2 regions of the Neobacillus sp. B4I6 genome follow, and region 2 is predicted to be linked to the other one. Evidence: a T-box and tRNA genes for the amino acid it is inferred to sense, from the RefSeq annotation. Region 2 holds a T-box; the other holds one or more tRNA genes.
What was found. The T-box of region 2 lies ahead of tyrS (tyrosine--tRNA ligase). A T-box ahead of a tRNA ligase gene usually reads a tRNA of that ligase, here a tRNA-Tyr.
Positions count from the first base shown of each region.

Region 1 (6,763 bases), 4.8 Mb from region 2:
GAGGAACACCAGTGGCGAAGGCGGCTTTCTGGTCTGTAACTGACGCTGAGGCGCGAAAGCGTGGGGAGCAAACAGGATTAGATACCCTGGTAGTCCACGCCGTAAACGATGAGTGCTAAGTGTTAGGGGGTTTCCGCCCCTTAGTGCTGCAGCTAACGCATTAAGCACTCCGCCTGGGGAGTACGGCCGCAAGGCTGAAACTCAAAGGAATTGACGGGGGCCCGCACAAGCGGTGGAGCATGTGGTTTAATTCGAAGCAACGCGAAGAACCTTACCAGGTCTTGACATCCTCTGACACTCCTAGAGATAGGAATTTCCCCTTCGGGGGACAGAGTGACAGGTGGTGCATGGTTGTCGTCAGCTCGTGTCGTGAGATGTTGGGTTAAGTCCCGCAACGAGCGCAACCCTTGATCTTAGTTGCCAGCATTCAGTTGGGCACTCTAAGGTGACTGCCGGTGACAAACCGGAGGAAGGTGGGGATGACGTCAAATCATCATGCCCCTTATGACCTGGGCTACACACGTGCTACAATGGATGGTACAAAGGGCTGCAAGACCGCGAGGTTTAGCCAATCCCATAAAACCATTCTCAGTTCGGATTGCAGGCTGCAACTCGCCTGCATGAAGCCGGAATCGCTAGTAATCGCGGATCAGCATGCCGCGGTGAATACGTTCCCGGGCCTTGTACACACCGCCCGTCACACCACGAGAGTTTGTAACACCCGAAGTCGGTGGGGTAACCGCAAGGAGCCAGCCGCCTAAGGTGGGACAGATGATTGGGGTGAAGTCGTAACAAGGTAGCCGTATCGGAAGGTGCGGCTGGATCACCTCCTTTCTAAGGATAAAGCTGGACCTGTGAGCCAGACAAAACAGTTTGTGACACGATCCTTGTTTGTTTAGTTTTGAGAGTACAATTCTCTCAAAGCTTTTTTTAATCGTTCTTTGAAAACTAGATAATCATAATGAAGAAGTCAATGTAAGAACCGAGTCAATGCCATTTTAGTTTTCTCTCTTATGTAAGTAAGAGAATAACCTTTTAGGTTAAGTTAGAAAGGGCGCACGGTGAATGCCTTGGCACTAGGAGCCGATGAAGGACGGGACTAACACCGATATGCTTCGGGGAGCTGTAAGTAAGCTTTGATCCGGAGATTTCCGAATGGGGGAACCCACTGTTCGTAATGGAACAGTATCTTTACCTGAATACATAGGGTATTGAAGGCATACCCGGGGAACTGAAACATCTAAGTACCCGGAGGAAGAGAAAGCAAACGCGATTCCCTGAGTAGCGGCGAGCGAAACGGGACATAGCCCAAACCAAGAGGCTTGCCTCTTGGGGTTGTAGGACACTCAACATGGAGTTACAAAGGAACGGGGTAGATGAAGCGATCTGGAAAGGTCCGTCATAGAAGGTAAAAACCCTGTAGTTGAAACTTCGTTCCCTCCTGAGTGGATCCTGAGTACGGCCGGACACGAGAAATCCGGTCGGAAGCAGGGAGGACCATCTCCCAAGGCTAAATACTCCCTAGTGACCGATAGTGAACCAGTACCGTGAGGGAAAGGTGAAAAGCACCCCGGAAGGGGAGTGAAATAGTTCCTGAAACCGTGTGCCTACAAGTAGTTAGAGCCCGTTAATGGGTGATAGCGTGCCTTTTGTAGAATGAACCGGCGAGTTACGATCCCATGCAAGGTTAAGTTGAAGAGACGGAGCCGCAGCGAAAGCGAGTCTGAATAGGGCGTATGAGTATGTGGTCGTAGACCCGAAACCAGGTGATCTACCCATGTCCAGGGTGAAGTCCAGGTAACACTGGATGGAGGCCCGAACCCACGCACGTTGAAAAGTGCGGGGATGAGGTGTGGGTAGCGGAGAAATTCCAATCGAACTTGGAGATAGCTGGTTCTCTCCGAAATAGCTTTAGGGCTAGCCTCACGTAGTAAGAGTCTTGGAGGTAGAGCACTGTTTGGACTAGGGGCCCTCATCGGGTTACCGAATTCAGACAAACTCCGAATGCCAAAGACTTATCCGTGGGAGTCAGACTGCGAGTGATAAGATCCGTAGTCAAAAGGGAAACAGCCCAGACCACCAGCTAAGGTCCCAAAGTATACGTTAAGTGGAAAAGGATGTGGAGTTGTTTAGACAACCAGGATGTTGGCTTAGAAGCAGCCACCATTTAAAGAGTGCGTAATAGCTCACTGGTCGAATGACTCTGCGCCGAAAATGTACCGGGGCTAAACGTATCACCGAAGCTGTGGATTGACATCTTAGATGTCAGTGGTAGGAGAGCGTTCTAAGGGCGTTGAAGCTAGACCGTAAGGACTGGTGGAGCGCTTAGAAGTGAGAATGCCGGTATGAGTAGCGAAAGATGAGTGAGAATCTCATCCACCGAATGCCTAAGGTTTCCTGAGGAAGGCTCGTCCGCTCAGGGTTAGTCGGGACCTAAGCCGAGGCCGAAAGGCGTAGGCGATGGACAACAGGTTGATATTCCTGTACCACCTCTTTATCGTTTGAGCAATGGGGGGACGCAGGAGGATAGGGTAAGCGCGCTGTTGGATATGCGCGTCTAAGCAGTTAGGCTGAGAAGTAGGCAAATCCGCTTCTCGCGAAGGCTGAGCTGTGATAGCGAGGGAAATTTAGTACCGAAGTTCCTGATTCCACACTGCCAAGAAAAGCCTCTAGCGAGATAAAAGGTGCCCGTACCGCAAACCGACACAGGTAGGCGAGGAGAGAATCCTAAGGTGAGCGAGAGAACTCTCGTTAAGGAACTCGGCAAAATGACCCCGTAACTTCGGGAGAAGGGGTGCTTTTTGAGGTGAATAGCCTCGAAGAGCCGCAGTGAATAGGCCCAGGCGACTGTTTAGCAAAAACACAGGTCTCTGCGAAGCCGCAAGGCGAAGTATAGGGGCTGACGCCTGCCCGGTGCTGGAAGGTTAAGAGGAGGGGTTAGCGCAAGCAAAGCTCTGAATCGAAGCCCCAGTAAACGGCGGCCGTAACTATAACGGTCCTAAGGTAGCGAAATTCCTTGTCGGGTAAGTTCCGACCCGCACGAAAGGCGTAACGATCTGGGCACTGTCTCAACGAGAGACTCGGTGAAATTATAGTACCTGTGAAGATGCAGGTTACCCGCGACAGGACGGAAAGACCCCGTGGAGCTTTACTGTAGCCTGATATTGAATTTTGGTACAGCTTGTACAGGATAGGTAGGAGCCTGAGAAGCCGGAGCGCTAGCTTCGGTGGAGGCGTCGGTGGGATACTACCCTGGCTGTATTGAAATTCTAACCCGCACCCCTGATCGGGGTGGGAGACAGTGTCAGGTGGGCAGTTTGACTGGGGCGGTCGCCTCCTAAAGAGTAACGGAGGCGCCCAAAGGTTCCCTCAGAATGGTTGGAAATCATTCGCAGAGTGTAAAGGCACAAGGGAGCTTGACTGCGAGACCTACAAGTCGAGCAGGGACGAAAGTCGGGCTTAGTGATCCGGTGGTTCCGCATGGAAGGGCCATCGCTCAACGGATAAAAGCTACCCCGGGGATAACAGGCTTATCTCCCCCAAGAGTCCACATCGACGGGGAGGTTTGGCACCTCGATGTCGGCTCATCGCATCCTGGGGCTGTAGTCGGTCCCAAGGGTTGGGCTGTTCGCCCATTAAAGCGGTACGCGAGCTGGGTTCAGAACGTCGTGAGACAGTTCGGTCCCTATCCGTCGTGGGCGCAGGAAATTTGAGAGGAGCTGTCCTTAGTACGAGAGGACCGGGATGGACGCACCGCTGGTGTACCAGTTGTTCTGCCAAGGGCATCGCTGGGTAGCTATGTGCGGACGGGATAAGTGCTGAAAGCATCTAAGCATGAAGCCCCCCTCAAGATGAGATTTCCCATAGCGCAAGCTAGTAAGAACCCTGAAAGATGATCAGGTTGATAGGTCAGAGGTGGAAGCGTGGTAACATGTGGAGCTAACTGATACTAATCGTTCGAGGACTTAACCAATTTATAAGGTATACACTCGATTTTACAACTTCTTCTGCATTATCTAGTTTTGAGGGAATGAAAAAAATTAATTTTCCTCTTGAAAAATTTCAAAAAGATATTATAATAAATAATGTCTTGAAAATAGTCTGGCAGTAATGGCGAGAAGGTCACACCCGTTCCCATACCGAACACGGAAGTTAAGCTTCTCAGCGCCGATGGTAGTTGGGACACGCGTCCCTGTGAGAGTAGGACGCTGCCAGGCTGAAATATTATTGTTCCGCAGTAGCTCAGTGGTAGAGCTATCGGCTGTTAACCGATCGGTCGTAGGTTCGAGTCCTACCTGCGGAGCCATTTTTATGTAAACTTATATATAGCTATGCTTCCATAGCTCAGTAGGTAGAGCACTTCCATGGTAAGGAAGAGGTCAGCGGTTCGAGCCCGCTTGGAAGCTTTCCTATTTTTTAATAGTATGGCCCCTTGGTCAAGCGGTTAAGACACCTCCCTTTCACGGAGGTAACACGGGTTCGAGTCCCGTAGGGGTCACCAAAGTTTTTTATGCACTAGCGTAAAATAACTTTCATTGCTGTGGAGGATTAGCTCAGCTGGGAGAGCATCTGCCTTACAAGCAGAGGGTCGGCGGTTCGAGCCCGTCATCCTCCACCATAATAAATTATGTTAACTACATGCCGGGGTAGCTCAATTGGTAGAGCAACTGACTTGTAATCAGTAGGTTGGGGGTTCAAGTCCTCTCGCCGGCACTGCTTTTTTAAATTTTAATATGGAGGGGTAGCGAAGTGGCTAAACGCGGCGGACTGTAAATCCGCTCCCTCCGGGTTCGGCGGTTCGAATCCGTCCCCCTCCACCATTAATATTTTTAAAAAAGTTGGACATACTAGATAATATTACATCTCTATTGGGCTATAGCCAAGCGGTAAGGCATCGCACTTTGACTGCGACATGCGTTGGTTCAAATCCAGCTAGCCCAGCCAGAGAGCCATTAGCTCAGTTGGTAGAGCATCTGACTTTTAATCAGAGGGTCGAAGGTTCGAGTCCTTCATGGCTCATATAGTAACAGCAAGGAACTTTGGAGAAATCTCCAAGGTTCTTTTTTATGAAAAAGAAACAAAGTGTCGTCAGTGGGAGATTGGCGGCAAAAATTTATGAAATAAGCATCAAAGTGTCGCCAATAAGGGCTATTGGCACCAAAAATTTATGAAAAAAGCAATAAAGTGTCGTCAATAAGGGCTATTGGCGGCAAAAATTCATGAAAAAGGCATTAAAGTATCGCCAATAAGGGCTATTGGCGACAAAAATTCATGAAATAACAATCAAACTATCGCCAATCATATCTGCGAAGTTTGAATTCGTTAGTCAAAATGGAACCGACGTTCATTTTGACTTATTTTACATCCCTGCCTTAAACCAACCAATGGTCTAAGGTTTTTTATCGTATATATATACATAATTTTGTCGAGTTGAGTCATCGGTATGAAAGCGGTTAAAATAGATACATAAAAGGGTAGGAGGAATTAATATGAGTAAGCTTTCAATTATTGGAATGCCGATGGATTTAGGTCAAATGCGACGAGGGGTAGATATGGGGCCAAGTGCCATCCGTTATGCTGGGATGGTTGAACGACTTAAGCCACTATTTGATGAAATACATGATCTAGGTGATATTCCAATTGGCAGACCTGAAGTTGTGGTGGATAAAGAATCTAATTTGCGGAATCTTGATTTAGTTGCTGAGAAAAGTGCTTTGTTAGCTGAAAAAGTAGATGCTGCTGTCGAGTCAGGTGCGTTTCCGCTTGTCCTTGGCGGGGATCATAGTATTGCTATTGGTACTTTAGCAGGTGTCTCTAAACATTATAAAAATCTTGGTGTCATTTGGTATGACGCACATGGCGATCTAAATACGGCTGAGACAAGCCCTTCTGGTAATATCCATGGAATGCCACTAGCCGTAAGTATCGGGTTAGGGCACAGCTTGTTAACCGAGATAGGTGGATATGGTCCTAAAGTTAAACCTGAAAATGTAGTCATTATTGGTGCAAGAGCGTTGGATGATGGAGAAAAAGATTTAATAAAGGAAATAGGAATCAAAGTTTACACAATGCATGAAATTGACCGGATGGGGATGGCCAAAGTAATGGAAGAAACCATCGCTTACCTGAAAGAAAAGACAGATGGTGTCCACCTTTCACTTGATTTAGATGGCCTAGACCCAAATGATGCTCCAGGCGTTGGAACACCAGTTATGGGTGGAATCAGCTACCGGGAAAGTCATCTTGCTATGGAGATGTTAGAAGAAGCAAAAATCATTACATCAGCAGAATTTGTAGAAGTAAATCCCATTTTAGATGAAAAAAATAAAACTGCTAAAGTGGCAGTTGAATTGATGGGATCATTATTCGGAGAAAAATTATTATAATAAATAAATAAATAAGTAAAGCTGCATTTCGTAAGAAAACGGGCCAACCTGTTCTTCTAGCGTGATGCAGCTTTTTTCTATTTTCTTCTTGTCAAAGAATTAAAACCGTGTCAATTTATCTCCTTCATAAAATCTTTAAACTAATTAGTAAGCCCTTTTAGTATATTTTTGTTAATATTAAAGGTATTGAGAAGTTTTTTCGTGTAAAACGAAACTTTTTTGCTAACGATTCGTATTATCGGATAGCAGCAATGGAGCTGAGGTAACGTAATGGATGCAATTGTAAAAAAGAGAATAAAACAAGTAATCAAAGGGGACCAAGATGCCTTTGGTGAAATCGTTGAAATATATAAAAACAGTATTTATCAACTTTGTTT
Region 1 covers NZ_JBNPWB010000002.1:5,020,241-5,027,003, reverse strand. The annotation lists rRNA gene QF028_RS26980 (16S ribosomal RNA) at 1-834, shown strand, start outside; rRNA gene QF028_RS26975 (23S ribosomal RNA) at 1,039-3,973, shown strand; rRNA gene rrf (5S ribosomal RNA) at 4,101-4,217, shown strand; tRNA gene QF028_RS26965 (tRNA-Asn) at 4,232-4,306, shown strand; tRNA gene QF028_RS26960 (tRNA-Thr) at 4,334-4,406, shown strand; tRNA gene QF028_RS26955 (tRNA-Glu) at 4,427-4,501, shown strand; tRNA gene QF028_RS26950 (tRNA-Val) at 4,543-4,618, shown strand; tRNA gene QF028_RS26945 (tRNA-Thr) at 4,641-4,713, shown strand; tRNA gene QF028_RS26940 (tRNA-Tyr) at 4,736-4,820, shown strand; tRNA gene QF028_RS26935 (tRNA-Gln) at 4,870-4,944, shown strand; tRNA gene QF028_RS26930 (tRNA-Lys) at 4,947-5,019, shown strand; gene rocF (arginase) at 5,490-6,386, shown strand; gene sigW (RNA polymerase sigma factor SigW) at 6,657-6,763, shown strand, end outside.
Region 1: it encodes a tRNA-Tyr, which carries the amino acid that the T-box ahead of tyrS (tyrosine--tRNA ligase) is inferred to sense. The anticodon was not compared.

Region 2 (6,763 bases):
TAGCAGGATCTTTCGGTACCGCAGGTTTAGTAGGATCTACAGGTGGTGGTGTTACTATTACTCCAGCCTCAACCAGATTCGATGGGGCAGACTCTCTACCAGCAATATCGACCGCCGTTACATAATAGGTACCAGTACCAGCTTGAAATGATCGTTTTGAGCCATTGATCACACTGTCTACCTTTGCTGAAACTAATCCACCTTGATAGACTCGGTAACCGACAACATCATTATCACCAGATGCTGACCATGTTAATGTATTTCCTTCTACTTTTAAGCTGACACTGTCGGGGTTCTTCCCGTTATCGGACATTTTTGCACTTGATACGAGAATTTTCCCCCAGCGCTCTTTCTGTGGAATTAGTTGTCTATAATTATGGAAGTTACTTCCAACAATGCGTTTGATAAAATCAGGATTTAAAATGAGACCAAATTGGGCAAACTCTTTTGGTGTAGAATCCAAGGCCAAATATTTTTTGTCGCCAACCATAACATATTTTCCTTCAATTAAGCTATCATCAACTCTTGTTGGTACATTATTGACATTAAAGTAATCTGATTCGATTAACCCTGCTTTTGAACATGCCTCAGAAGGCAGCATTCCGGAAACTGCACAATAAGAACGTTGCACGATTCCTTTTGGCATTTTAAATGTCTTCTTTGGAGCAATTAGATCAGGTTTAATTTTATAGGCAGCGTTCATTAACTGAGCCCATAAATTATTGGTCCGTGAACTATAAGACATACCGGATGTCTGGAGCGATTTTGGTGTATCATACCCTCTCCAAAGACCAAAGGTGACATTAGGGTTTGAAGCAACGAACCAAGAGTCAATATATTGATTTCCTGTCCCCGTTTTCCCAGCCCAGTCCGCACTGAAATTTAGTTTGCTTCTAACTCCTGCTGCCGTTCCCATCTTTACCACGTCACGCATCATATCAATCGTTAAATAGGCTGTTTGCGGCTTAAAGACATTAACAGGTTTCACTTCGTGCTGATAGATAACCTTGCCATTTTTATCGACAATTTTATCAATCATATAGGCATCAATAAATTTCCCATCATTAGCAAAGGTACTAAATGCGTTCGTATTTTCTTCGATGGTTACCCCATTTGTCATCGATCCAATCGAAGTAGCTAGATTGGTATAATCATCTTTTCTTAAAGAGGTAAATCCCATTTTTTCAAGATACGTGGCGGGACGTTGATCAACGATACTCTTGTAAAGCTTAACCGCTGGTACGTTATAGGATTTCGCTAATGCATATCTTGCTGAAACTAGTCCGCTGTACCGATAGTCATAGTTTTGCGGCCAAGGATCACTTCTGCCGGGAGCAAGACTCAACGCTACATTCGGCAGCGGTGTTCCCGGAGCTGCTTTTCCTAACTCAATCGCTGGTGCATAGACAAGAAGTGGTTTCATGGTAGAACCGTTTTGTCTGATGGCACTGGTTGCGTGATTAAGCTGTTGGTCGTCATAATTCCTTCCAGCGACAAAACTGATAATTTTTCCAGTCTTGTTTTCGATCAGTTCCGCCCCAACCTCAGCAGGTTCCATAACTGTTTTTATTTCTCCAGTTTCAGGATCCTTTTTTTCTTGTGGCTTATCGGGTCCGTAATATTGATAATTGTCCTTAACTTTTTGCATCGCATCGTATATTTTTTTGTCTATTGTCGAATGAATTTGGTATCCATTTTGACGCAAAGCATTTCTAGCTAATATTTGATATTTATATGCAAGGTTGTCATCGTTTTTTAACTCTTTTTCTGAAATCCCATCATTTTTTGCTAAGACAGTGGTCAGGACTTCAATCGACCGCTTTTCAATTTCGACTGTTAGCCATGGGTATTTTTCCAGTGGATTTGCAACCGGTTTGATAAAATCCTTTTTAATATCGTAGGCAGAGGCTTGCGCATATTCATGCTCGTTAATATAGCCGCCGTCAAACATTCTCTTTAGGACGGTTTTCATCCGTGTGAGACCAGGTTCCAGATATTGCGGTTCTTTTATCGTCCCTTCCCGTGTAAACGGGGTATATCCAAACGGGCTTTGAGGCAATCCTGCAATGAAGGCAGCTTGCGGGAGTGTTAAATCACTCGCCTTTTTACCAAAAATCCCTTTTGCAGCTGCTTGGACACCCGCAATGTTTCGTCCAGACGAATTTCTTCCTAAGGTAGACACATTAAGATAAGCTTCAAGAATGTCTTTTTTATCAAAAAATTTCTCTAAACGAAGAGCAAGTAAAATTTCATTGGCTTTCCTTTGAAACGAGACCTCATTTGTTAAGATTTGATTTTTTATTAATTGCTGTGTTAACGTACTGCCGCCGGATTGAACAGCAGAATTTGTCACTTCCTGAAAGACGGCCCGAAATACTGCTTTTGGGACAACACCTTTATGCTTGTAAAAGTATTCGTCTTCGGTTGCAACTACCGCATTGACTAAATCATTTGATACATCGTCCAATTTTACTTCTTCCCGTTCCAAGTCGGTGTGAAGTTTACCAAGATAAACATTATCCGAAAAATATAACTCAGAAGTTTCCGTATAGTTATAAATATCTTTTTTCATGCTGTCATACGAGCGAACAGGTTCATCTTTTACAAGTGAAGCAAAATAACCCGCACCAACACCTGTCGCAAATGATCCGCCAAGAATGACGACTGTTAATACAAGGAGTAACAGATTCCAAACTACTTGATATGTGATTCGTGCACTTTTAACCGTTCTTTTATGGGTAAATATGTTCAACACGGATTTTACTTTTTCTATCAATGCTTGTAATTTTTCAACCATCTATAGTATCACCTCATCTAAAATCAAGTACATTATAGCATACCAAAGGTATAAAAACTGACAAAGTTCTACATTTATCTGAAATTTCCAGTTAAGTTTGACAGGGAACTTGAAATATGGTAAAAAAAGCTATACATTAATTTAATAAAAAAGCTGTGAAGGGAACCAACTGTAGTTCTTCTATCCCTGTTTCAAGAGAGTCAGCGGTGGTGAAAGCTGATACATATAGAAGAATGAATTACTCCCCTGAGCTTTCTCTGTGAAAATGATTTTTTTGTAGCGGAGAACGGTCTAAACCGTTAATTTTTTGAGTTGGAGGAATTTTCCTCAAGCTGGGTGGTACCGCGTAAATTTACGTCCCTGCATTTTTGCAGGGGCGTTTTTATTTTTTTACCAAATTGGAGGGAATAGGATGGATTTATTACAGGATTTGGCATGGAGAGGAATCATCTACCAGCAAACGGATGAAGAAGGTCTGAAGGATTCATTAAACAAGGGGCAAATTTCTTTATATTGTGGTGTTGACCCAACTGCTGATAGTATGCATATCGGCCATTTGCTGCCATTTTTAACACTTAGAAGATTTCAGCAGCATGGACATCGTCCGATTGTGTTAGTCGGAGGAGCAACAGGCTTGATTGGTGATCCGAGTGGTAAAAGTGAAGAACGAAAGTTGTTAACACTAGAAACAGTGCAGGATAATGTAGCAGGTATCAAAAAGCAACTTGAATCTATTTTCGAATTTGAAGGTGAAAACGGAGCAATCATGGTTAATAACTATGATTGGGCAGGCTCAATGGATGTCGTTACCTTCTTGCGTGATATCGGCAAACATATCGGTGTCAATTACATGCTGGCGAAGGATACCATTGCATCAAGGCTTGAGACGGGTATTTCGTTTACAGAATTCACCTATACCATTTTACAAGCGATGGATTTTCTTCATTTATATGAGCATCACAACTGTAAATTACAAATTGGCGGAAGTGACCAGTGGGGGAACATAACTTCAGGATTGGAATTAATCCGCAAAGTTCAGCCAGAAGGCTCGAAGGCATTTGGGTTAACCATTCCGCTTGTGACAAAAGCAGATGGTACAAAGTTTGGGAAAACGGAAAGTGGTGCAGTTTGGTTAGATCCTGAAAAAACTACCCCGTATGAGTTCTACCAGTTCTGGATTAATACAGCTGATGCAGATGTGGTGAAATACTTAAAGATTTTTACATTCCTTTCGCATGAGGAAATTGAACAATTAGAAAAAGCTGTTCAGGAAGAGCCGCATCTTCGTAAGGCACAAAAGGTATTAGCTGAAGAACTGACTCGTTTGATACACGGTGAAGATTCCTTGCAACAGGCAATCAAAATTTCCCTGGCGTTATTTAGCGGGGATGTAAGAAGTCTTTCAGGTGCGGAAATCGAGCAGGGCTTTAAAGATGTACCAGCTTATACTTCACAAAACGAGGAGAATTTGGTCGATCTTTTGGTTGCAGCGAAAATTTCTCCATCCAAGCGTCAAGCACGTGAAGACATCTCAAATGGTGCTGTTACTGTTAATGGTGAAAAAATTACGGACAACGCTTATATCTTAGCAGAATCCGATCGAATTGAAGGAAAGTTTACGATTATTAGAAGAGGTAAAAAGAAGTATACGTTAATTAAATACTAATAAAAGAAGGGCTTTGGAAATCAAAGCCCTTTTTTGCTATAAGGATATCGGTGTAACAACGGGTTAATTTATTTCGTCTAATATAAAAGGAACGAAAATGGGGGTGAATATATTGAAATTTTTATTACACGCCGTATTTATTATTCTCATCGCACTTGTTACATTTTTCGGACTTGGTCCTGTTTTATATGCAGACGGGATATTACAAGAAAGATTATCGACTGCGGCTATCGTAGTTGTCATTTATATAATACTTGCCTTTTTATATAGGAAATCTATCAAATGGGTCAATCGAAGATAGAAAAAGCCCTCATACCAATGGGTATGAGGGCTTTAACCTTATTAACGTGACTCATGTCCTCGTGACTTATGTTCTTCGGATTCAGCTTTTCAATTTTTACTCCTATAACTAACATTATTAATGTGGAAGATGGGAATGCGAACGAGTTCCTCTTTAGCGACCAAATGAACAAAATCATCTTTTACCTCACAAAGTACCCCCTTAACCATTTCAGAACTTCCACGATTAATTTTTACCCAATGATATTTCAATGATTTAAGTAGGTCTTTGAATTTCTCAGCATTTTTAAAATTCTCAGGAATTTCAACGTCGAATTCCCACTTCCCTTTCGTATTTTCTGTAAAACTTTTAATGTGTTGAGTTTTGTAATAAACGACTCCATCCTCTTCTGTAAGAACGACGATATAATCGTCTCTTTCATCCAATAACTTCCCAATTTTGGATTCCGATCCGTCTCGATTAACCTTGATTACTGTATCTTTAAAATATTTCATTAGGTTTTCACTCATATAAAAAATCTCCCCTTAAAGTTATTTAAGTACACTGCATCATATGTATAACGGGAGGAACTTGTCCTAAGCAAATGGCCTGTCTTTAAATTGTTTGTCTTTTTCATTTTTTACCATGAAAATAAGTATCTTCAAGATTAGAAAAATGACAATACTTAAGAAGACCCTGCTCAATCCTTAAAAAAAGAGGAGAGCGATAATGTCTCTTTATGTCTTAATAGTCAAAAAGAAGAAGAAAAAAGAAGCGTTAGACGCTTCAATCAGAGGAAAGTGTGAAAATTGACACTCGCACTAAATATTATTAAAACTAAAACGGCTTGGGCAAAAACAAAATTTCATGAAGAAATAACTTATTTAATGAGTGGATACTATCAAGCGTTTTTGTTGACAGTGTCCCTTTATTTTCAACTACTCTGCGAACCACTATGAGTGAGAAACTTTAAAAATTTAATCTTCGTAAAATCTTTTCCAATGAGATTAATGAGGATAAAAGAACTGACACATCAAGTTCATTTTCAAAAGATGTTTTTTGCGAAGTTCCCTGAAGGCTATTATTGGTGTTATTGATGTTATTTTCACTCGCAACGTTTGATTCTTGATGTAATATTTGGGAAGTTCCCTGAAGGCTATTATTGGTGTTATTGTTGTAATTTTCACTCGCAGCGTTTGATTCTTGATGTAATATTTGGGAAGTTCCCTGAGGGCTATTATTGGTGTTATTGTTGTAATTTTCACTCCCATCGTTTGATTCTTGACGTAATATTTGGGAAGTTCCCTGAGGGCTATTATTGGTGTTATTGATGTTATTTTCACTCGCAACGTTTGATTCCTGACGTAATATTTGCGAAGTTCCCTGAGGGTTATTATTGGTGTTATTGTTGTAATTTTCACTCGCAGCGTTTGATTCTTGACATAATATTTGGGAAGTTACCTGAGGGCTACAATAGGTGTTATTGTAGTTATTTTCACTCTTATCGTTTGATTTTTGATGTAATTTTTGTGAAGTTCTCTTAGGGCTATTATTGGTGTTATTTTTGTTATTTCCACTCTTATCGTTTGATTTTTGACGTGACTCATGTTTTTCCGATTTCGCCTTTTTAATTTTTACTCCATAACTAACATTTTTAATGTGGGACATGGCAATGCGAACGATTTCCCCATTATTGACCAAATGAACTAAATCATTTTTTACCTCACAGAGTACCCCCTCTACCGTCTCAGTACTGCCACGATTGATAATTACCCAACGATATTCCAATGATTTAAGCAGGTCTTTGAAATTTTTAGCTTTTTTAAATTCGAAATCCTTCGGAACATCAACGTCGAATTTAAACTGCTCTTTCAGATTATCTGTAAAATTTTTAATATGTTTAGTGTTGTGGTAGACGATCCCATCTTCTTCCGTGAGAAGGCAGAGGTAATCTTCACTTGCATGCATAAACATCCCAACTCTGGATTCTGGTCCGCCTCGATCAACCTTGATTACTCTA
Region 2 covers NZ_JBNPWB010000002.1:239,050-245,812, forward strand. The annotation lists gene QF028_RS02985 (transglycosylase domain-containing protein) at 1-2,797, opposite strand, end outside; T-box leader at 2,944-3,162, shown strand; gene tyrS (tyrosine--tRNA ligase) at 3,210-4,463, shown strand; gene QF028_RS02995 (DUF6954 family protein) at 4,576-4,764, shown strand; gene QF028_RS03000 (hypothetical protein) at 4,854-5,273, opposite strand; gene QF028_RS03005 (hypothetical protein) at 5,713-6,763, opposite strand, start outside.